Linked DNA regions of Aquitalea magnusonii. Each later gene encodes a partner of the first gene's protein in a complex. Links are inferred from orthologs where the notes say so. Each region holds a gene or a part of one and is shown in the gene's direction. Other genes may lie near its edges.

Region 1 (4,217 bases):
GACAAGGCCAACCGGTCTTCCGGCAGCTCCTTCCGCGGCTTCGGCATTGATGAAGGCCTGCGCATCCTGGACGAAGTAAAGCGTCAGATCGGCGTTCCGGTCTTGACCGATGTGCATGCAGAGAGTGAAATCGCCCAAGTCGCCAGCGTGGTGGATGTGCTGCAGACGCCGGCCTTCCTGTGCCGTCAGACTGACTTCATCCGCGCCGTGGCCCAATGTGGCAAGCCGGTCAACATCAAGAAGGGGCAGTTTCTTGCGCCGGGCGACATGAAGAATGTCATCGACAAGGCGCGCGCCGCTGCACTGGAAGCCGGTTTGCCAGAGGACAGTTTCATGGCTTGCGAGCGCGGCGTATCGTTCGGCTACAACAATCTGGTATCCGACATGCGCTCGCTGATGATCATGCGTGAAACGGCCTGCCCGGTGGTCTACGACGCCACACATTCGGTGCAACTGCCAGGCGGCCAGGGCAGCTCGTCCGGCGGACAGCGTGAATTCGTACCGGTTCTGGCCCGTGCCGCAGTTGCTGCCGGCATTGCCGGTATCTTTATGGAAACCCACCCCAATCCGGCCTGCGCCATGTCGGATGGCCCGAACGCCTGGCCGCTGGGTCGCATGAAGGAACTGCTGGCCACACTGCAGCAACTGGACAGCCTGGTGAAACAGAGCAGTTGGCCCGAGCACACTCTCTGAGTCTTCTGCAGCCCGCGTTGTGGTAGCAAGCATATATCGGCCAGCCAGCAGGCTGGCCGGCAGTGATACGGTTAACCAAGCAAGCAATTGAAGGGGACAAGTATGAGTTCGATCATTGACGTAGTAGCCCGCGAGATTCTCGACTCCCGTGGTAATCCGACTGTTGAAGCCGATGTACTGCTGGAATCCGGCGTGATGGGCCGCGCAGCCGTACCGAGCGGTGCCTCCACCGGCGAGAAGGAAGCACTGGAACTGCGTGACGGCGACAAGAGCCGCTACCTGGGCAAGGGCGTGCTGAAGGCTGTTGAAAACATCAATACCGAAATCTGCGAAGCCATCATCGGCCTCGACGCCGCAGACCAGGCCTTCATCGACAAGACCCTGATCGAGCTGGACGGCACCGAAACCAAGTCCCGCCTGGGTGCCAATGCCATGCTGGCCGTTTCCATGGCTGTCGCCCGCGCCGCTGCGGAAGACGCCGGCCTGCCGCTGTACCGCTACCTGGGTGGTGCCGGCCCGATGGCCCTGCCGCTGCCGATGATGAACGTGATCAACGGTGGTGCGCACGCCAACAACACCCTGGACATCCAGGAATTCATGATCATGCCGGTTGGCGCACAAACCTTCCGCGAAGCCCTGCGCTGTGGTGCCGAAGTATTCCACAACCTGAAAAAACTGTGTGACAGCAAGGGTTACGCCACCACCGTGGGTGATGAAGGCGGCTTTGCCCCCAACCTAGCCAGCCACGAAGATGCCATCAAGCTGATTCTGGAAGCCATTGACGCTGCCGGTTACGTACCAGGCCAGGACGTGATGCTGGCACTGGACTGCGCCTCTTCCGAGTTCTACAAGGATGGCAAGTACCACCTGACCGCTGAAGGCCTGCAACTGACTTCCGAACAGTTTGCCGACTACCTGGAAACCCTGGTCAACAACTACCCGATCATCTCCATCGAAGATGGCATGAGCGAGCACGACTGGGAAGGCTGGAAGATCCTGACCGACCGTCTGGGCAAGCGCATCCAACTGGTAGGCGATGATGTATTTGTCACCAACCCGAAAATCCTGGCCAAGGGCATCGAAGCCGGCATCTGCAATTCGCTGCTGGTGAAGGTCAACCAGATCGGCACCCTGTCGGAAACCCTGAAAGCAGTTGACCTGGCCAAGCGCTCCGGCTATACCAGCGTCATGAGCCACCGTTCCGGCGAAACCGAAGACAGCACCATCGCCGATCTGGCCGTTGCCACCAACTGCATGCAGATCAAGACCGGTTCCCTGTCCCGCTCCGACCGCATGGCCAAGTACAACCAGCTGCTGCGTATCGAAGAAGAACTGGGTGATGCAGCCTGGTTCCCGGGCCGTGCCGCCTTCTACCACCTGAAGTAAGCTCACCATGCGCTGGCTGACCCTGACTCTGGTAACCCTGCTGATCGCCTTGCAATGGCCCTTGTGGTTTGGCAAGGGGAGCTGGCTCAGGGTCTGGCAGCTGGACAAGCAATTGCAGGAACAGCGGGCTGTCACGCAAAAGCTGATAGCCCGCAATGCGGCCCTGGATGCAGAAGTACGTGATCTGAAGCAAGGAACTGACGCAATTGAAGAGAGAGCGCGTAACGAACTTGGTATGATCCGCAACGGCGAGGTATTTTTTCAATTACTGGATCCGGCTACCGCGACAAAACATTGACTAAGCCAGTCCAAAACTTCGCCCTCCTGAACTAAGAATAACTATGGCTGGCTATAAAACTTCCAGGGTTTGGTCAATGACAACACAAAATCCGATAGAGGTTGCACGGGAAACGCTTAAGCAGCTCAGTCTGCGCAAGCTGCTGCCTACACCGGAAAATTTCGAGCGCGTGTACCACGAGCTCACGCAAACACCCATCGAACGAGACAACAAGCTGGGCACCCAGCTGTTACGGGCGCTGGAAACCATTCCTGCCGAATCGGCACAGAGCAAATCCTTGCTGTTGCGCCTCAAGCAGGCCACAGAAGAATCCCGCTGGGAACAACTCCCCCAGTTGGCCATCGATTTTCTCCGCTTGGCGCTCACCGAAACCAATCTGGCCCAAACCTGGGGCAGCCTGATCCAGAACCTGATCCGCAGTTGGGATTTACGCCTGCCGGATCTGCCGCAGCATCACAAACAGGCGGCACTGGAGCGGGTACTGATCAACTACGGCAATCAGCCGGAAGAGCTAAACCTCAAGCTTAGTGCGCTGGTGCGCAACTGGAATGCGCCAGCCAGCCAGCGGGAAGTGGTAGACATCACAGACAGTGCGCCACCGGCCAGCACCGGCGTTGTCGCCCCCATGGCATCCGGCCAGGATAATAGCTGGCCACTGTGGCAACGCACGCTGGCTTTTGCCCTCAAGCACGGCCTGGAACCGCGCCTGATCAGCATGCCGGACATGGTTGACTCCCTGGAGGCCCTGATCCGCGAACTGGAACAGGTCAGCGACGACGCCAGCCTCAATGTCTACATGCCCAAGCTGCGCGGCTTCATGATCAAGCTGGAACTGCAAACCCAGCAGGAAGGCCGTCTGGTATCCGGACTAACCAATCTGCTGCGCCTGTTGCTGGACAATGTGGCCGAGATCAACCGCTCGGATGACTATCTGGTAGGCCAGGTTCACTCGCTGCAGGAAGTCCTGTCACACCAGCCGCTGTCCATGCAGCAGGTTTACCAACTGGAAACCAGCCTCAAGGAAGTCATCCGCAAGCAGGGCATGCTCAAAAGCAGCCTGGATGAAGCCACCAGTTCGCTGCGCACCCTGCTGGACCGCTTCATTTCGCGCCTGGCGCAAATGACCGACAGCACCGACGACTTCCATAACAAAATCAGCAAACACAGTGAAAAACTGAAAAACACCAGTAATGTGGAAGAGCTAGGCGGCATTATTGGTGCCCTGATGGAAGATACCTCGCTGATGCAGCTGGATCTGACCCGCTCACGTGACGAACTCTTGTCGGCGCGCGAACAGGTGGTGGCTGCCGAGCAACGTATCTCCGAACTGGAAAATGCGCTGGAGGCCGCCAGTGCCAAGGTCAAGGAAGACCAGCTCACCGGGGCGTACAACCGCCGTGGGCTGGCCGAACACTTCCAACGCGAAATCAGCCGCGCCGAACGCACCAACAGCGACCTGAGCGTGGCCCTGATCGATGTCGACAATTTCAAGCAGCTTAACGACCGTTACGGCCACCTGACAGGCGATGATGCACTGAAATACCTGGTTGACGTGATCAAGCACAATCTGCGCCCGGCAGACATCGTCGCCCGTTTTGGCGGGGAAGAATTTGTCCTCCTGATGCCGGACACCCCGGTGGATGAGGCCATCGACACCGTACAGCGTCTACAGCGCGAGCTCACCCGCACCTTCTTCCTGGCCAATAACGACAGGCTGGTGATCACCTTCAGTGCCGGCATCGCCAAGTGGCACCTGGGCGAACAGGATATTGAAGTCATCGAACGCGCAGACCAGGCCATGTATCAGGCCAAGATCAGTGGCAAAAACCGTGTGGTTTCC
Region 2 (17,256 bases), 2.3 Mb from region 1 along the record:
ATCACGCCATGCTGGAGGCGGCATGGCCGAGGACAATGTGCAGCAGTATTCGGAGTTCATCCTGAAAAGCGGTGTCGAGAGTGTGCTGGCGGAGTTCCGGCTGGCAGGAGAGCTGAAAATGGTCAGCCTGATCGACCGTCTGTCGGATGGACTGTCGGCGGTGTATACCTTTTACGCGCCGGAAGATACCAAGGCGGGCTATGGCGTGTTCAATGTGCTGTGGCAGGTGGAACTGGCGCGGACATGGGGCTTGCCCTATCTGTACCTGGGCTACTGGATTGCCGATTGTCGCAAGATGGCCTACAAGTCGCAGTACCGTCCGCTGGAGTGCCTGCATGATGGGCGCTGGGTAAGGATGCCGCCAACGGCCTGAGGCGGCAAATGCACAACAGGCCGAGCCAGCTCAGCCTGTTGCGTGTTGCATAGTGCTGCTGGTCAGAAGGGGACTACGCGATCGTCGCCACTGCCGGTCAGTACCCGCACGCGCTGGCCGGCGGCCAGCGGGATGTCGGCATCCTGCACGATGGAAATCATGCGGCCACTGCCATCCAGCTTGACGGTCACTTCCAGTGCGTTCTTGGTGCCCAGGCTACGCTGGGCGGCCTGGGTGCCAAAGCCGCCGGCCAGTGCGCCGACAATGCCGCCGGCAATCGAACCGCGGCCACCACCCAGCTCACTGCCAGCCAGTCCGCCCAAGGCGGCACCGCCCAGCGTCAGCAGTTCGTTGTTCTTGCCTTCCATCTTCACGTTGCTCACCGATACCACGGTGCCGAGTTCAACGGTTTGTGCGCGGCGCATCTGGCCTTGCGAATAGACTGCAGCCGAGTCCGAGGTGGCGCAGCCGGCCAGCAGGCCGAGTGAAAGGCTGCCCAGCAAGGCCAGGCGGGTCATCTTGTAAAACATGATGGGCTCCTTGAAATCAGTTTCGGGATTGTTGCTGCAAATGCCGCGCAATGGCCTGGCTGCACTGGGAAATCAGTGGCGGACCCTGATAGATCAGGCCGCTGTACAGTTGCACCAGCGCAGCACCAGCTTGCAGTTTTTCCACGGCATCCGCGCCACTGAAAATACCGCCTACGCCAATGATGGGCAGGCTGCCGTCCAGTTCGCGTGCCAGCTTGCGAATCAGTGCTGTCGAGCGCTCACGTACCGGCGCGCCAGACAGGCCCCCGGCCTCGTCTTGCAAGGGATGGCCGGCAATCTCCACGCGCGACAAGGTGGTATTGGTGGCAATCACACCATCAATCTTGTTGACAGTCAGCAAGCGGGCAATGTCGGCAATCTGTTCGTCGTCCAGGTCGGGCGCAATCTTGACTGCCAGCGGCACGTAGCGGCCATGCTGGTCGGCTAATTGCTGCTGACGGGTTTTGAGAGCAGTCAGCAGGCGGGATAGTTCATCGCCCTGTTGCAACTGACGCAGATTCTTGGTGTTGGGCGAGGAGATGTTGACCGTGATATAGCTGGCATAGGCATATACCTTGTCCAGGCAGATCAGGTAGTCATCCACGGCATTTTCGATGGGAGTGACCGCATTCTTGCCGATATTGATGCCCAATACGCCGTTGAAGTGGCAATTGCGCACATTGTCCAGCAGCACATCGACACCACGGTTGTTGAAGCCCATGCGGTTGATGATGCCCTGATGCTCCGGTACGCGGAACAGGCGCGGTTTGGGGTTGCCATCTTGCGGGCGTGGCGTGATGGTGCCGATTTCCAGAAAACCGAAACCCAGTGCCGCCAGTGCATCGATATGATCACCGTTCTTGTCCAGCCCTGCCGCCAGGCCTACCGCATTGGGAAAGGTCAGGCCCATGGCCTTGACTGGCGCACGCGTGGCCGCGGGGGCTGCCAGGGACAGCAGGCGCAACTGGTGTGCCTTGTCCAGCAGGTGCAGGGTATGTTCGTGGGCGGTTTCTGCGTCAAATCTGAACAGCAGAGGGCGCAGAAGGGGGTAGAGCATCGGCGTCTCCGGAGTGAATATGGCCGCTAGTATAACCGGGGAGGCAGGTGAAACCGAAGTTTTGACGGTCAGCAGCCTGGCTGACCGTCAGAATGGCGGCTCAGAGGATCTGGCAGACGTCGGCGAAATCAAAGCGCGGCGCGCGCGGGTGCAGCTTGCCGGCTTCGCCATAGCCCAGATTGATCAGGAAGTTGGATTTGAACCGTCCATCCGGGAAAAAGGCCTGATCCACGCCGGCATTGTCAAAGCCGGACATCGGGCCGCAGTCCAGTCCCAGCGAGCGCGCAGCCATGATCAGGTAAGCGCCTTGCAGGCTGCTGTTGCGTGCCGCGGTGGATTCTATCGCTGCGGCATTGCCTTCAAACCAGCTCTTGGCATCGGCATGCGGGTACAGGCGCGGCAGATGTTCGTAAAACTGCATGTCTTGGGCCACGATCACGCACACCGGTGCGCTAAGTGTTTTGTCCACATTGCCTTCCATCAAGAAGGGGCGCAGTTGTTCCTTGGCAGCGCTGCTTTTGAGGAAGACAAAGCGTGCTGGCGAGGCATTGGCGCTGGTGGGGCAAAGCTTGAGCAGCTCAAACAATTGTTGCAGCGTTTCATCGCTGACCTCCCGCTGCTGCCAGTGGCTGTGAGTGCGGGCATCGTGAAATAGCTGCGCCAGGGCGGCTGCTGGAAGCGGAGTGCTCATCAAAATGTCCTGTTATGTTGTGAGGGCTACTTGCCCACCGGCACCGCGGCAGGCGCGGATGCCGCGCTGGTGGAAGATCGCGATGGCAGCACTTCGGCTTCGTTCTGGTCTTCAGCCAGCACGGTGATGGAGACGCGGCGGTTGGTGGCGCGGCCGTCCGGAGTGGCATTGTCGGCCACCGGCAGATTTTCGCCACGCCCCACGGCAACCAGCCGTGCCGGGCTGATGCCGTTTTCCTGGAACAGCCGCACCACGCTGCCGGCCCGTGCGGCGGACAGCTCCCAGTTGGAGGGATAGGTGGAGGTCTTGATCGGCACGTTGTCGGTAAAGCCTTCCACCCGGATCTGGTTGTCCACCTTGGACAGCAGGGCAGCCATGCTGGACATGATCTGACGTGACTGGTCGTTGGGTGTTGCCTGGCCTACCGGAAAGAGGGCGGTGTCGCGGATGTCCACGGTAATGCCCTTGGGGCTTTGCGTGATGTTGACCTGGCCGCCCTTGACCAGCGGGTCCATCACCTTGGCCATGTCGGCGGCCAGTGAACCCTGCTTGGAAGCCGGGTCGATGTGGTGATCACCCTTTACCGCCTTGGCAATCGGCTTGGTGTCGGGAATCTCTATCATGGTGTTGGCTCCGCCGGTGGGCGGGGTGGTCTGGATATTGATGGCAGAACCACTACGGAAAGCATCGACGATGGCGGAGGACAACACCCGGTATTTGCCTTCGTTGACCGAGGAAATGGCATACATCACCACGAAAAAGGCAAACAGCAGGGTGATGAAGTCGGAATAGGAAACCAGCCAGCGTTCGTGGTTCTCGTGTTCTTCTTCCTGCCGACGTCTTCTGCGTGCCATTGTGTGCTCCGTGGACCGTATGATCAGAACAGGCGGGTGTTGAACAGGCTGCGTACGCCGCCGGCAAACTCCACGCCAATCTTGCGTGCCACGCGGCTGGACAGGTCATCCTGTTGAGTGTAATCCACGGTTTTTTCTGCCTTGATCACGTCGCGCGCAACCGAGCGGGTATTACCCAGGCCGTCGGCCAGTCCCAGCGGAATGCCCTTCTCGCCAATCCACACCATGCCGGAAAAAAGCTGCGGATCACTCTTGAGCCGGCTGCCGCGGCCATCCTTCACCGCCTTGATGAACTGCTGGTGGATGTCATCCAGCAATTGCTGGCGGATGGCATCCTGCTTGGGATTGACCGGGGAGAAGGGGTCGCCCATGGCCTTGTTTTCACCTGCTGTCTTCAGGCGGCGCTCCACGCCCAGCTTGTCCATCAGCCCGGTAAAGCCAAAGCCGTCCGACAGTACGCCGATGGAGCCGATGATGCTGGCCTTGTCGACAAAAATCTTGTCGGCAGCGGCGGCAATGTAATAGCAACCGGAGGCGCACACTTCCTGCACCGTGACATACACCGGGATGCTGGGGTGCAGCTTCTTCTGGCGGCGGATTTCATCATAGGCCATGCCGGACAGCACCGGGCTGCCGCCAGGGCTGTTGGCCTCGATGATGATGCCGCGCGTGCCGCGGTCTCCGTAGGCGTCTTCCAGTGCGGCGCTCAGTTTTTCGGCGGTATTGTTTTCGCTGTCGATCACGCCATCCAGGCTGATGACGGCAGTGTGGCCGCTGCCGGTGAGGGCCTCGGTCGATTTGTCATCATTACGCAGGAAGATGGTGGCCAGTAGTGCAGCGATGATGCCCAGCCACACCAGGCGGAAAAAGATTTTCCAGCGTCGGGCGCGGCGTTGTTCCACCACGGCGGCCATGGCCAGTTTTTCCACTAGCTGGCGTTCCCAGTTCGGAGTGTCGTTCATTGTGCTTGCCCTGAGTGCGAATGTCGGCAGTCTAGCAAAAATCAGTCAGGCATGACATTCAGCCATACCTTGCCCTCCGCCTCCATCAGCGGCAGCGCCTGCAGGCTTTGCCCGCGGCAAGGGCCGCCCACGCAGCGGCCATTTGCCGGCAAATACAGTGCGCCATGCATGCTGCACACCAGGTACTGGCCGGACAGATCAAATACATTGCCATCCTGCAAATCCAGCTCGATGGGAATGTGGCGGCAGGCGTTCAGATAGCCGTACACCCGGCCCTGATAGCGCAGGGCGATGGCAGCTTGCGGCTGGCCATCCGGGCCAGGCACTTCAAAGCGCACCGCGCGGCCGCTATCGAGCAGGGCCGCGCTGTCGCAGATCAGTCTAGCCGTGTCAGCAGCCATTGCTGCAACTCCGCAAAACTGTGAACGATGGTTTGCGGCTGGCAGTCCTGCAGCAGCTTCACGTCGTGGGCGCCGTAACTTACCCCCACGCCATGGGCCCGCGCATTCAGTGCCATGTTCAGGTCGTGGCTGGTGTCGCCAATCATCACGGTGCGCGCCAGTTCCACGCCCAACTCGTCGCTGATTTCCTGCAGCATGGCCGGATGCGGTTTGGAGTGGCATTCGTCCACGGTGCGGGTGGCATCAAACAAAGGCCCCAGGCCGGTTTCCGCCAGCAGGCGATTGAGGCCCACCCGGCTGTTGCCGGTGGCCACCGCGATGAACACGCCGCGTTCGCGCAAGGCGTGCAGGCCTTCGCGCACACCATCAAACAATGTCACGCCATCGTCACTGCTGCGGTAATGGCGGATGAAGCTCTCGGTGAGGGCTTTGTGCTGGCTGTCGTCAAGGCCGGGGCAGGCCATGTGCAGCGCCTGATCCAGCCGCAGGCCGATCACATGACTGGCGGCCTGGCGGTCTGGCACCGGCAGGCCCAGTTCGCGGCAGGCATTCTGGATGGAGTGGGTGATATGCGCGGTGGAGTCCATCAGCGTACCGTCCCAGTCGAATACCAGCAGGTCGTAAACACGTGCCATCAGCGCCTCAGTTTCTGCAAAAAGCCTTCCAGTTCGGCAGGCAAGGGGGCTTCCAGTTTGAGTGGCTCGCCGGTCAGCGGGTGGGGCAGGGTCAGGCTGCGCGCGTGCAGGAACATGCGCTTGAGGCCGCTGCGCGCCAGTTCCTTGTTAAGCGCAAAGTCGCCGTATTTTTCATCACCGGCAATCGGACAGCCACTGGCTTGCATGTGTACGCGGATCTGGTGGGTGCGACCGGTACGCAAATGGGCTTCCACCAGGGTGAAGTCGGCAAAGCGTTCCACAATGCTGAAATTGGTGTGGGCAAACTGGCCGTCGTCGCCTTCGGCCACCTTGACGCGACGTTCGCCGTCGGCGGTGTGGAACTTGAACAAGGGCAGCTTGACCGCTTTCTTGCTGGGGTCCCATTGGCCGATGCCCAGAGCCAGATAGCGTTTGTCCGGCACGTTCGCGCGCATCATGTCGTGCAGCTTCACCAGCGCCGAGCGTTTCTTGGCCAGCATCAGCAGGCCGGAGGTTTCGCGGTCCAGCCGGTGTACCAGCTCCAGGTATTTCCAGTCCGGATGCGCCTTGCGCAATTGTTCGATCACACCAAAGGACACGCCGCTGCCGCCGTGTACCGCCACGCCGGCCGGCTTGTCGATCACCAGCAGGGCCGTGTCTTCGTATACCACCGGAAAACTGCCCGGCGGCACATCATTGACCGGGCGCTCGGCCAGGCGGATGGGTGGAATGCGGATCGAATCGCCCGCCTGGATGCGGTAAGCAGCGTCGATACGGCCTTTGTTCACCCGGACTTCGCCCGAGCGCAGAATGCGGTAAATATGGCTTTTTGGCACGCCTTTGAGAATGCGTACCAGAAAGTTGTCCAGCCGCTGGCCGGAATCTCCCTCGTCCACGTCAAGAAACGTGACGGAGTCTTTGCGAATGTCAGTCATATTGCTTATACTTCGTGCGCTCAACCGCACATTTCAGTGCGATGACAGCGTTCCGGAAAGCCATGGTCACAGGCAGTATTGCCGCGTGATGCTGCTGCGGGAAAGTGAACCGGCCGGCAGGGTAATGACCCTGACCTGATGCCGCGTCAACCGGCCGCAGCCAAGGTTAACTCGCTCACCAAAAAGCAGCGATGGTAATGCATTTAGTCGCATAACGCACTCACGAGTATTCCATTTCCTGATGCAAAGCCAGTCAGGAAATCTTGCAGCAAAGTTTGACCCGGCACGATTACCCTCCAGTTTGTCCAGGCTGCCCGTGATGGCAGCCCGGAAGAAAATATCCGTTGCGCCAATGCGCTCAAACCCCCGGGCTCGTGTGAAATTACGTCAGGAAGTAGGCTTGATATCTCGGTTGTAATGATCTTTATACCAACACTTCTTTCGGAAAGCGCCCATCAATAGCCTCTGGGCCGTCAAATACTGGCTGCATCCCTTGCGTGAGTGCCTGCGCAGGGAATGTTTATGAAACGCATGTTGTTTAATGCAACGCAGGCCGAAGAGCTGCGCGTTGCCATCGTTGACGGGCAAAAGCTCGTTGACCTCGATATCGAAACCGTTGGCAAGGAACAACGTAAAGGGAACATCTACAAGGGCATCATCACCCGCATCGAGCCCTCCCTTGAAGCCTGCTTTGTCGATTACGGTACCGAACGTCACGGCTTCCTGCCGTTCAAGGAAGTCTCCCGTTCTTATTTCCAGGGCTATGACGGTGGCCGTCCGCGTATTCAGGACGTGCTGCGTGAAGGCATGGAAGTGGTTGTCCAGGTGGAAAAGGACGAGCGTGGCAACAAGGGCGCAGCCCTCACCACCTATATCAGCCTGGCTGGCCGCTATCTGGTCCTGATGCCGAATAACCCGCGTGGTGGTGGCGTATCGCGCCGCATCGAGGGTGAAGAACGTCAGGAACTGAAAGACCTGCTCTCCCAGCTGGAAGTCCCCAATGGCATGAGCCTGATTGCCCGTACCGCCGGTATCGGCCGCAATCTGGAAGAACTGCAATGGGACATGGGTTACCTGATGCAGCTGTGGCGTGCCATTGAAGGCGCGGCCGGCTCGCAAAGCGCGCCTTTCCTGATTCTGCAGGAAGGCAGCCTGGTGATTCGCGCCATCCGTGACTACTACCATCCGGACATCGGCGAAATCCTGATCGACACCGACGAAATCTACGAACAGGCCCGCCAGTTCATGAGCCACGTGATGCCCAACATGGTGCATCGCGTGAAGCTGTACAAGGATCACGTACCGCTGTTCTCCCGCTTCCAGATCGAACACCAGATCGAAACCGCCTTCTCGCGCAGCGTGCAGCTGCCGTCCGGTGGTGCCATCGTGATCGACCACACCGAGGCACTGGTCTCCATCGACGTCAACTCCGCCCGCTCCACCAAGGGTGCCGACATCGAGGAAACCGCACTGCGCACCAACGTTGAAGCCGCCGAAGAAATCGCCCGCCAGCTGCGTCTGCGCGACCTGGGCGGTCTGATCGTGATCGACTTCATCGACATGGAAAACCCGAAAAACCAGCGCGAAGTGGAAAACAAGCTGCGCGATGTGCTGAAGCACGACCGCGCCCGCGTGCAAATGGGCAAGCTGTCCCGCTTTGGCCTGCTGGAACTGTCACGTCAGCGTCTGCAGCCGTCGCTGGGCGAAACCAGCCACGAGCCTTGCCCGCGCTGCCATGGCATCGGCTTCATCCGTGGTACCGAATCCTCCGCCCTGCACATCCTGCGCATCATCCAGGAAGAGGCGATGAAGGAAAACACCGGTGCAGTACACGCACAAGTGCCGGTTGACGTCGCCACCTTCCTGCTGAACGAAAAGCGTGCCGAAATCCACTCCATCGAAGAGCGTCTGGACGTGGATGTGGTGCTGATTCCGAACATCCATCTGGAAACCCCGCATTACAAGATCGCCCGTATCCGTCACGACGATCTGGCCGAACTGGGCGATGGCCCGAGCTATCTGCGCGTGGAAGTGCAGGAAGAAGACATCATCACCAACTTTGGTCAGGAAAAGCCGAAGGCCGAGCGTCAGGAAGCCGCAGTCAAGGGCATTACCCCGCAACAGCCGGCCCCGGTATCCTCCCAGCCCGTTGCCGCCGCTGCACCGGTGGTGGCCGAGCAGGGCGTGGTCAGCCGTTTCTTCGGCTGGGTGAAGAGCCTGTTTGCCGAGCCGGAAGCTGCTCCGCAGGAAAACGAGAAGAAAAAACCGGCCGCTGCCGGCCAGCGCGAAGGTCAGCGCAATGGCAACCGTCAGCGTAATAACGAGCGTCGTCCGGGCAGCCAGGCGCGTCGTGATCACAATGAACGTCGTCATGGCGAAGAAGCCGGCAAGCGTCCGACCGAAGCCCGTGCCGATGGCGAGCGTCAGGATGGCCGTCGTCAGTCCTCCCGTGACCGTGGCGATCGTCAAGAGCGTCCGGAACGCGTAGAACGCCCGGAACGTGCCGAGCGTACCGAACGCGCAGAGCGTCCGGAACGTGCCGAGCGCAGCGAACAGCCGCAACGCGAACCGCGTCAGCGTCGTGAACGCGAGCCGCGTGAAAACCGCGAAGCGCGTGAACAGAATGCCCGCCCGCAAACTGAAGAGCGTAGCGAACAAGCTGCACCGCAGGCGGCCGAGAAGCCGTCCCGTCGTCGCCAGCAGGCCGAGCGCAACGAAGCTGACAAGCCGCAGGCTGCCGCGCAGGAAGAACTGAACCTGAACAGCGCTGAAGGTGTGGAAGCTGCCGCCGAGTCTGCCGAGCAACAAGAGCGTGGCGAACGTGGTCGTCGTCGTCGTGGCCGTCGTGACCGTCGCCGTGACAATGTCGAAGGCGATAACACTGCTCAGGTGGCAGAAACTGCTGCTGGCGATGTGACTGCCGAAGTGGCGGCGGTTGCTGGCGTGGCTGCCGCTGCTGCGGTTGCGGTAGCTGCCGACGCTGTCGCCCAGCCGGCTGCCGAAGTGATCGCCCAGCCGGCAGCAGAAGCTGCCGTTGCAGTGGACGTGGTGGAAGTTGCCGTGGCTCCGGCCGAGGTAGCGCAAGAAGTTGTTGCCCCGGTGGCGGCACCGGTCGAGACCCTTGCTGTTGAAGCCGCCCCGGTTGAAGTTGCACCCGAACCGGCTGCGCAGGCAGAACAAGTGGTGGTGGCCGAGGTGGCTGCGCCTGCTGCAGTTGTCGTTACCGAAGCTGCTGTGGCTGTCGAGACTGTGGAAGTTGCCGAAGTGGCTGCCCCGCTGGAGCAGATCAGCACCGTGGTTGAAACCAAGGTGGCGCAGGCTGAGGTGGCCATTGCCGCCGAAGCGGCACCTGCCGAACAGCCTGCTGCTGCCCAAGTTGCAGAAGTTGCCGTGAGCGAGCCTGTGGCCGTGGCACCGGTGGTGGTGGAAACTGCGGCAGCAGCCCAGCCCAAGCTGGAAGCCGAGTTGCCGGCGGATCTGGGCGGCCTGGTGATGGTTGCCACCAAGGCGGTATCCGACGTGGTGGTGCCACAAGTGGAAGTGCCGACTGGTCCGCGTCGCCGCGATGTGGTGCGTCAGGCAGCAGAGCAGCCGGTGGCGATTGAACTCAAGCAGGTGGAAACCCGCAATAGCTGATGCCGTGCATGGCCCCTGCAAAAACTACTTGCAGGGGCTTGACGGTTTCACAAAGAGTTTATAGAATAGCTTTCTCTTTAGGCAATTCCCTGATAGCTCAGTCGGTAGAGCGACGGACTGTTAATCCGCAGGTCGCAGGTTCGAGCCCTGCTCGGGGAGCCAAGCATTTGAAGCCCAGTCAGCAATGACTGGGCTTTTTGCATTGTGCTGTCCGTCCTGGCTGCGCTCGGGCACAATCTGCCAGATAACAAGGACTGGTAGTTGAAAGGGGTTGGGGTGTCGATCACGCTGAAAAACGTGCGCTATTTTGTTGCCGTGGCCGAGATGGAATCCATTTCTCGTGCGGTGCAGGACCTGAATGTTTCGCAATCGGTGGTGACTGAGGCCATTCGCGCGCTGGAGGATGATCTGGGGGTGCTGTTGTTTACCCGTCACGCCCGTGGCATGAGCCTGACCCATGCCGGTTATCAGTTTCTGCGCCATGCCCACCAGATTCTGGCCTCGGTGCGCCATGCCCGCGAAGCCCTGTCTACCCGACCTGATGCCGTCACCGGCCAGCTCAATATCGGCGTCACCAGCCTGGTATGCGGTTACTTTCTGCCCTATCTGCTGGAGCGGTTTCGCAGCACCTTCCCGCAAGTGGAAGTGCGGGTGGTGGAGGATCAGCGCGACTATATCGAACACCTGCTGGTCAATGGCGAGCTGGATGCCGCAGTCCTCATTGTTTCCAATGTGCAGAACCGTCAGGCCTTGCATACCGAGGTGTTGCAACAATCCAGCTATCGCCTGTGGCTGCCTTCCGGTCATCGCTTGCTGGATGGTGGTGGGGTGACACTGTCGGATCTGGCCGACCAGCCCTTGGTGGCGCTGAAGCTGGACGAGCTGGAAGACGTGGCCACCGCGCTATGGCGGCAGATTGGCCGCAAGCCGCAACTGGCGGTGCGTACTGCGTCGGTGGAGGCCATGCGTAGCCTGGTGGCGACTGGTGCCGGGCTGGCCATCATGCCGGATGTGCTGTATCGCCCCTGGTCGCTGGAGGGGGATAGGCTGGAGGTGCTGCCCTTGCAGGAGGCAACGCCGACACTGGAAGTCGGGGTGGTATGGCGGCGCGGCATGCAGGTTTCTGACAACACCCATAACTTCCTTACCCTGGCCAGAGAGTACAGTCGCAGCCACAAACAGACCTTCTCCTGATATCTGTTTAAAAGATAATCGCGTATTGCTGATCGGAATTTTCGATAAATTACCCAATGTCATGTGGTAGACCTGGTCTGCACGGCGGTCCGGTGTAGTTTCTGTGGTCTGCGTTATTCCCATTTGCCTGCCTCTGGCATGAGCTATCTGTTTTTCCAATTGCTGTCATTGGCCACACTGGCTAGGGGCGCTGGCGAACACTGCCTAGAATCGGCTCACACATTCCCAGACGCACAATGCGCAGTCCTTGGAGAAGGAGAAACGTGATGCAAAGCAGCCTGATTCGCCTGACCGCCGCCTTGGTCAGTTCCAGCCTGATTGCCCCTGCCGTGCTGGCCGCACCGCTGACCAGCCTGGGCAAGCCGGAAGGCAAGCTCAATATCATTGCCTGGCCGGGCTATATCGAACGTGGTCAGAGCGACAAGAACTACGATTGGGTGACCGGCTTTGAAAAAGCCACCGGTTGCCAGGTGAACGTCAAGACCGCCGCCACCTCGGATGAAATGGTGTCGCTGATGAATTCGCCCAATTACGACCTGGTGACGGCATCGGGCGATGCCTCGCTGCGGCTGATTTATGGCAAGAAGGTGCAGGAAATCAATCCGGCCCTGATTCCCAGCTGGAAGACGCTGGACCCGCGCGTGAAGAACGGCAACTGGTTCACCGTGGCCGGCAAGCCCTATGGTGTGCCCTACCAGTGGGGGGCCAACTTCCTGATGTACAACAGCAAGATCTTTCCCAAAGCACCTAGTAGCTGGTCGGTGGTGTTTGAGCCGGGCAATCTGCCGGACGGCAAGCCCAACAAGGGCCGGGTGCAAGCATACGACGGTGCCATCTATATTGCCGACGCTGCGCTTTACCTGATGCACAAGAACCCCAAGCTGGGCATCAAGGACCCGTATGAACTGAACGAGGCCCAGTACGCTGCCGTGCTGCAACTGCTGCGCCAGCAAAAGGGCCTGACCCATCGTTACTGGCACGATGTCACGGTACAGATGAACGACTTCAAGAAAGAAGGCGTGGCGGTTTCCAGTGCCTGGGGGTACACCATCAACACCCTGCAAGCAGAGAAATTCCCGGTGGCCGGCACCATTCCGCAAGAAGGGGCCACCGGCTGGGCTGATACCACCATGCTGCATGCCCAGGCCCAGCACCCGGTTTGTGCATACAAGTGGATGGAGTGGTCGCTCAACAAGAATCTGCAATCCGCACTGGCCGAATGGTTTGGTTCCAATCCGGTGGTGGCGGACGCCTGCAAGACCAAGGCTCCTGGTGGCAGCAATTTCTGCCAGAGCAACGGTTTTGACCGCTTCGGCCAGATCCGCTTCTGGCGTACGCCGGTGGCCAAGTGCAGCCAGGGTAGCTGTGTGCCCTACAGCCGCTGGACTGCCGATTACATTGCCATCATGGGCGGTCGCTGACCGCATGCAGAACATGCTGCCTGCCGGTGTGCGAGCGGTGGGCAGCGGGGAGCTTTGTTCATGAGCCTTGCCGTTCGTTTCCAACAGGTCAGCCGCCATTACGATGCCGTGCGCGCGGTTGACCAGATCGACCTTGCCATTGCCGAGGGCGAATTCTTTTCCATGCTGGGGCCGTCCGGTTCCGGCAAAACCACCAGTCTGCGGCTGATTGCCGGTTTCGAGCAGCCCAGCAGTGGCTCCATCCAGATTTTCGGCCGTGAAGCCGCTGGCCTGCCGCCCAATCTGCGTGACGTCAACACCGTGTTCCAGGACTACGCGCTGTTTCCGCACATGAGTGTGCTGGACAATGTGGCCTACGGGCTGATGATCAAGGGCGTGGCCCGTGCCGAGCGTCATCGCCGTGCCGAAGCCATGCTGGAAATGGTCAAGCTGGGGCAGTACGGCAGCCGCCGCCCGTCGGCCCTGTCCGGTGGCCAGCGGCAGCGCGTGGCACTGGCGCGGGCGCTGATCCTGCAGCCGCGTGTCCTGCTGCTGGATGAACCGCTGGGCGCGCTGGACCTGAAACTGCGCGAACAGATGCAGACCGAGCTGAAAGCTCTGCAGCGCAAGCTGGGTATTACCTTCATCTATGTCACCCATGATCAGGGCGAGGCACTGTCGATGTCGGACCGGGTGGCGGTGTTCAACAAGGGCCGTATCGAACAGATTGCCGCCCCGCAAGAACTCTACACCCGTCCGGCCACCGCCTTTGTGGCCGACTTTGTCGGTACTTCCAATGTGTTCGATGCCGCTTGGGCCGCCAGCCTGACCGGCCAGCAGCAGGCTTTTGCCGTGCGGCCAGAGCGCATACGTCCGGCACAAGACGGCCAGGATGGTGATGGCATCCGCCTGCCCACCCGTCTGCTGGATGTGCAGTATCTGGGCGCGGTCAGCCGCTACGAGCTGGAAGCCGGCCCGGAGCGCATCATCAGCATGGTGCTGCCCAATGACGATGCGGCTGCCACGCTGGCATTGACACCGGGCCAGGCCCTTACGGTATGGCTGCCGGCACAGGCCATGCATGCCTTGGCCGGTTGAGGAGGACAAGATGATGACTGCTTCGCTGCCCCAGGGGCAGATTGCGCCAGCCCGGCAGGGATTGCTGATACGCCTGGGCATCACCCTCTACCGTCACCCCGGCTTGCAACTGCTGTTGCTGCTGGCGCTGCCGCTGCTGTGGTTTGTGCTGGTGTATCTGGGTTCGCTGTGTACCTTGCTGGCTCAAAGCGTGTTCACTTTTGACGACTTCACCATGTCGGTCAGCCGGGAACTGACGCTGGAAAACTACCGGCAACTGCTGTCGCCGGCCAATCTGGACGTGGTGCTGCGCACCCTCAGCATGGCCACGCTGGTGTCGCTGGCCTCGGCAGTGCTGGCTTTCCCGCTGGCCTATTACATGGTGCGCTATGCCCGTGGCTGGCAGAAGGGCTTCTTTTATGTGGCGGTGATGCTGCCGATGTGGGCCAGCTATATCGTCAAGGTGTATGCCTGGACGGTGTTGCTGGCCAAGGGCGGCATCGTGTACTGGGCCTATCAGTCGCTGGGCTTGCAGGGCATTGTCGACTGGTTGATGACACTGCCGCTGCTGGGGGGCAATTCGCTCACCACCTCCAACCTGGGGCGCTTTACCGTGTTTACCTATATCTGGCTGCCTTTCATGATCCTGCCCATCCAGGCGGCACTGGAGCGGGTGCCGGCCAATCTGCTGCAGGCCAGTAGCGATCTGGGTGCCAGCGGTGCACAAACCTTCCGCCATGTGATTCTGCCGCTGGCTTTCCCTGGTGTGGTGGCCGGTTCCATCTTCACGTTTTCATTGACCTTGGGCGACTACATTATCCCGCAACTGATCGGCCCTTCCGGCCTGTTCATCGGCTCGATGGTGTACACCATGCAGGGTTCCATCGGCAATATGCCGCTGGCCGCCGCCTTTACCGTGGTGCCGGTGTGCATCATCGGCCTGTACCTGCTGGGTGCCCGCAAACTGGGAGCGTTCGATGCACTCTGATCAATCCGACCGCGCCCCGTGGTGGCTGCGCCTGCTGGCCTTTGGCGGCATTGGTTTCCTGTTTTTGCCCATTGCTGTGATTGTGCTGTATGCCTTCAATGCGGAAAGTTCGGGTTACAGCTTTCCGCCGCAGGGCTTCACCCTGGGCTGGTTTGCCGCTGCCTTTGCCCGCGATGATGTGCTGGCCGCCATCGGCCTGTCCTTGCGGCTGGCGGCACTGGCCACGGTGCTGGCGCTGCTGCTGGGCACACTGGCCGCCGCGGCGCTGTACCGGCGCGACTTTCTGGGCAAGGACGCCATCACCATGATGTTGATCCTGCCGATTGCACTGCCCGGCATCATCACCGGCATTGCCTTGCTGTCGGCCTTCCGGCTGGCGGACATCACGCCGGGTTTCTGGACCATCGCCATCGGCCACGCCACTTTCTGCGTGGTGGTGGTGTACAACAACGTGATTGCACGCTTTCGCCGTATCAGCACCAGTTTGCTGGAGGCCTCGCAAGACCTGGGGGCCGATATGTGGCAGAGCTTTCGCTATGTCATCCTGCCGCAGATTGCCACCGCGCTGCTGGCGGGCGGCATGCTGGCCTTTGCCTTGAGTTTTGACGAGATCATCGTCACCACCTTTACCGCCGGGAATGAAGTGACGCTGCCCATCTGGATGCTGAACCAGCTTACCCGGCCGCGCGATGTACCCATTACCAATGTGGTGGCCCTGTGCGTGATGCTGATGACAGCACTGCCCATTCTGGCTGCTTATACCCTGACCCGTGGCACGGAAGACATTGCCGGCAGCGGCAAATAGACGACGAGGACTGAGCATGGACAAGACTCTGCAATGCAAAATGCTGATCAATGGTGAATTCGTGGCCGGGGAGGGCGATGCGGAAGCCATTCTCAACCCGGCCAGCGGTGAGCTGATCGTGAAGATCAACGAAGCATCGCTGGAACAGGTACAGGCAGCCGTGGCTGCCGCCCAGGCGGCATTCCCGGCCTGGGCCGCCACCACCCCGCGCGAGCGTGCCGAAAGGCTGCTGCAACTGGCCGATGCTATCGAGGCGCGCGGGCCGGAGTTCGCCCGGCTGGAATCGCTCAACTGCGGCAAGCCCTATCATCTGGCCCTGAATGATGAAATTCCCGCCGTGGTGGATGTGTTCCGCTTCTTTGCCGGCGCGGTGCGTGCCCAGACCGGCATGCTGGCAGGTGAATACCTGCCTGGCCATACCAGCATGATCCGCCGCGACCCGCTGGGCGTGGTGGCCTCGATTGCGCCGTGGAACTACCCGCTGATGATGGCAGCCTGGAAAATGGCACCGGCGCTGGCGGCAGGCAATACCGTGGTCCTCAAGCCATCCGAGCAGACGCCGCTATCCACGCTGAAGCTGGCCGAGCTGGTGGCCGGCCTGTTTCCGGCCGGGGTGTTCAACCTGGTGCTGGGCCGGGGCGAAAGCGTGGGCAGCCCGCTGATCTCCCAGCCGCAAGTACGGATGATTTCCATCACCGGCGATGTGTCCACCGGCCAGCGCGTGCTGGAAACCGCCGCGCGTTCGGTCAAGCGTACCCACCTGGAGCTGGGTGGCAAGGCGCCGGTCATCATTTTTGATGATGCCGACCTGGCCGCAGCCGTGGAGGGCATCCGCGCCTTCGGTTACTACAATGCCGGTCAGGATTGCACCGCCGCCTGCCGCTTGTATGTGCAAAAAGGTGTTTACGAACGCTTTGCCGCCGATCTGGCCAGCGCGGTGGGCAGCATCAAGGTGGGCCACCAGCATCTGGAAGGCGTGGAAATGGGGCCGCTGATTTCCGAGCGCCAACGCAACCGGGTGGCCAGCTTTGTCGAGCGCGCCCAGCAACAATCACATGTGGAAGTGCTGACCGGCGGCAAGCTGGGCGAGGGGCCGGGCTTCTTCTACCAGCCTACGGTGATTGCCGGCGCACGGCAGCAGGATGAAATCGTGCAGCGTGAAGTGTTTGGCCCGGTGGTGTCCATCACCCCGTTTGATGATGCCCAGCAGGTGATCCAGTGGGCCAATGATTCCGACTACGGCCTGGCCAGCTCGGTGTGGACGGCAGACGTGGGCCGGGCAATGCAGGTGAGCGCCCAACTGCAATACGGCTGCACCTGGGTCAACACCCACTTCATGCTGGTGAGTGAAATGCCGCATGGCGGCATGAAGCGCTCCGGCTATGGCAAGGACATGTCGATGTACGCGCTGGAAGATTACAGCTGCGTGCGCCACATCATGCTGAAGCACTAAGCGCCGCCACCAAAGCGCCTGCTGCTGCCTAGCGCCTTCTTGGCCCAGGGGCGCTACGCTCTGGTGAGCAGCGCCCAAGCCCTCAGGCTGCCATCCCAGCCCGCCCGGTCCGTTTCTGGTGAAACGACCGGGCGCTTTCATTTGCCGCGATATTCCACCCGCTCCAGCATTTCCTCCACCGCCAACTGCAGCGCCTGGGCTGCACCATCGGCACCGGGGCGGTCGGCAAAGTCGGTCCATTCGCCATAGCGCAGCTGCCAGCCAT

The links.
Region 2: the proteins of eno (region 1) and DLM_RS03620 are in contact, whole or in part, in a solved structure (PDB 2FYM), measured with the Escherichia coli proteins. The link is inferred for Aquitalea magnusonii from one-to-one orthologs.

The regions. Positions count from the first base shown.
Region 1 is NZ_AP018823.1:3,085,414-3,089,630, forward strand. Bases 1-2,937 are described here. They hold eno (phosphopyruvate hydratase), read left to right. Parts: upstream 1-795; coding sequence 796-2,079; downstream 2,080-2,937. Other genes in these bases: kdsA (3-deoxy-8-phosphooctulonate synthase), read left to right, coding at 1-693; ftsB (cell division protein FtsB), read left to right, coding at 2,087-2,377; DLM_RS14700 (GGDEF domain-containing protein), read left to right, coding at 2,454-2,937. Outside these bases: more of DLM_RS14700, read left to right, coding at 2,938-4,217. UniProt on the Escherichia coli protein: Catalyzes the reversible conversion of 2-phosphoglycerate (2-PG) into phosphoenolpyruvate (PEP). It is essential for the degradation of carbohydrates via glycolysis.
Region 2 is NZ_AP018823.1:750,650-767,905, forward strand. The notes cover bases 6,586-10,274. They hold DLM_RS03620 (Rne/Rng family ribonuclease), read left to right. Parts: upstream 6,586-6,960; coding sequence 6,961-10,074; downstream 10,075-10,274. Also shown: DLM_RS03575 (arginyltransferase), read left to right, coding at 1-373; DLM_RS03580 (glycine zipper 2TM domain-containing protein), read right to left, coding at 436-903; DLM_RS03585 (quinone-dependent dihydroorotate dehydrogenase), read right to left, coding at 920-1,960; DLM_RS03590 (malonic semialdehyde reductase), read right to left, coding at 2,061-2,651; flagellar motor protein MotD, read right to left, coding at 2,678-3,505; DLM_RS03600 (S49 family peptidase), read right to left, coding at 3,529-4,467; DLM_RS03605 (Rieske (2Fe-2S) protein), read right to left, coding at 4,509-4,868; DLM_RS03610 (HAD-IA family hydrolase), read right to left, coding at 4,844-5,503; DLM_RS03615 (RluA family pseudouridine synthase), read right to left, coding at 5,503-6,438; DLM_RS03630 (LysR family transcriptional regulator), read left to right, coding at 10,336-11,268; DLM_RS03635 (ABC transporter substrate-binding protein), read left to right, coding at 11,535-12,689; DLM_RS03640 (ABC transporter ATP-binding protein), read left to right, coding at 12,750-13,766; DLM_RS03645 (ABC transporter permease), read left to right, coding at 13,777-14,733; DLM_RS03650 (ABC transporter permease), read left to right, coding at 14,723-15,538; DLM_RS03655 (gamma-aminobutyraldehyde dehydrogenase), read left to right, coding at 15,555-16,991; DLM_RS03660 (hypothetical protein), read right to left, coding at 17,129-17,256. UniProt on the Escherichia coli protein: Endoribonuclease that plays a central role in RNA processing and decay. Required for the maturation of 5S and 16S rRNAs and the majority of tRNAs. Also involved in the degradation of most mRNAs.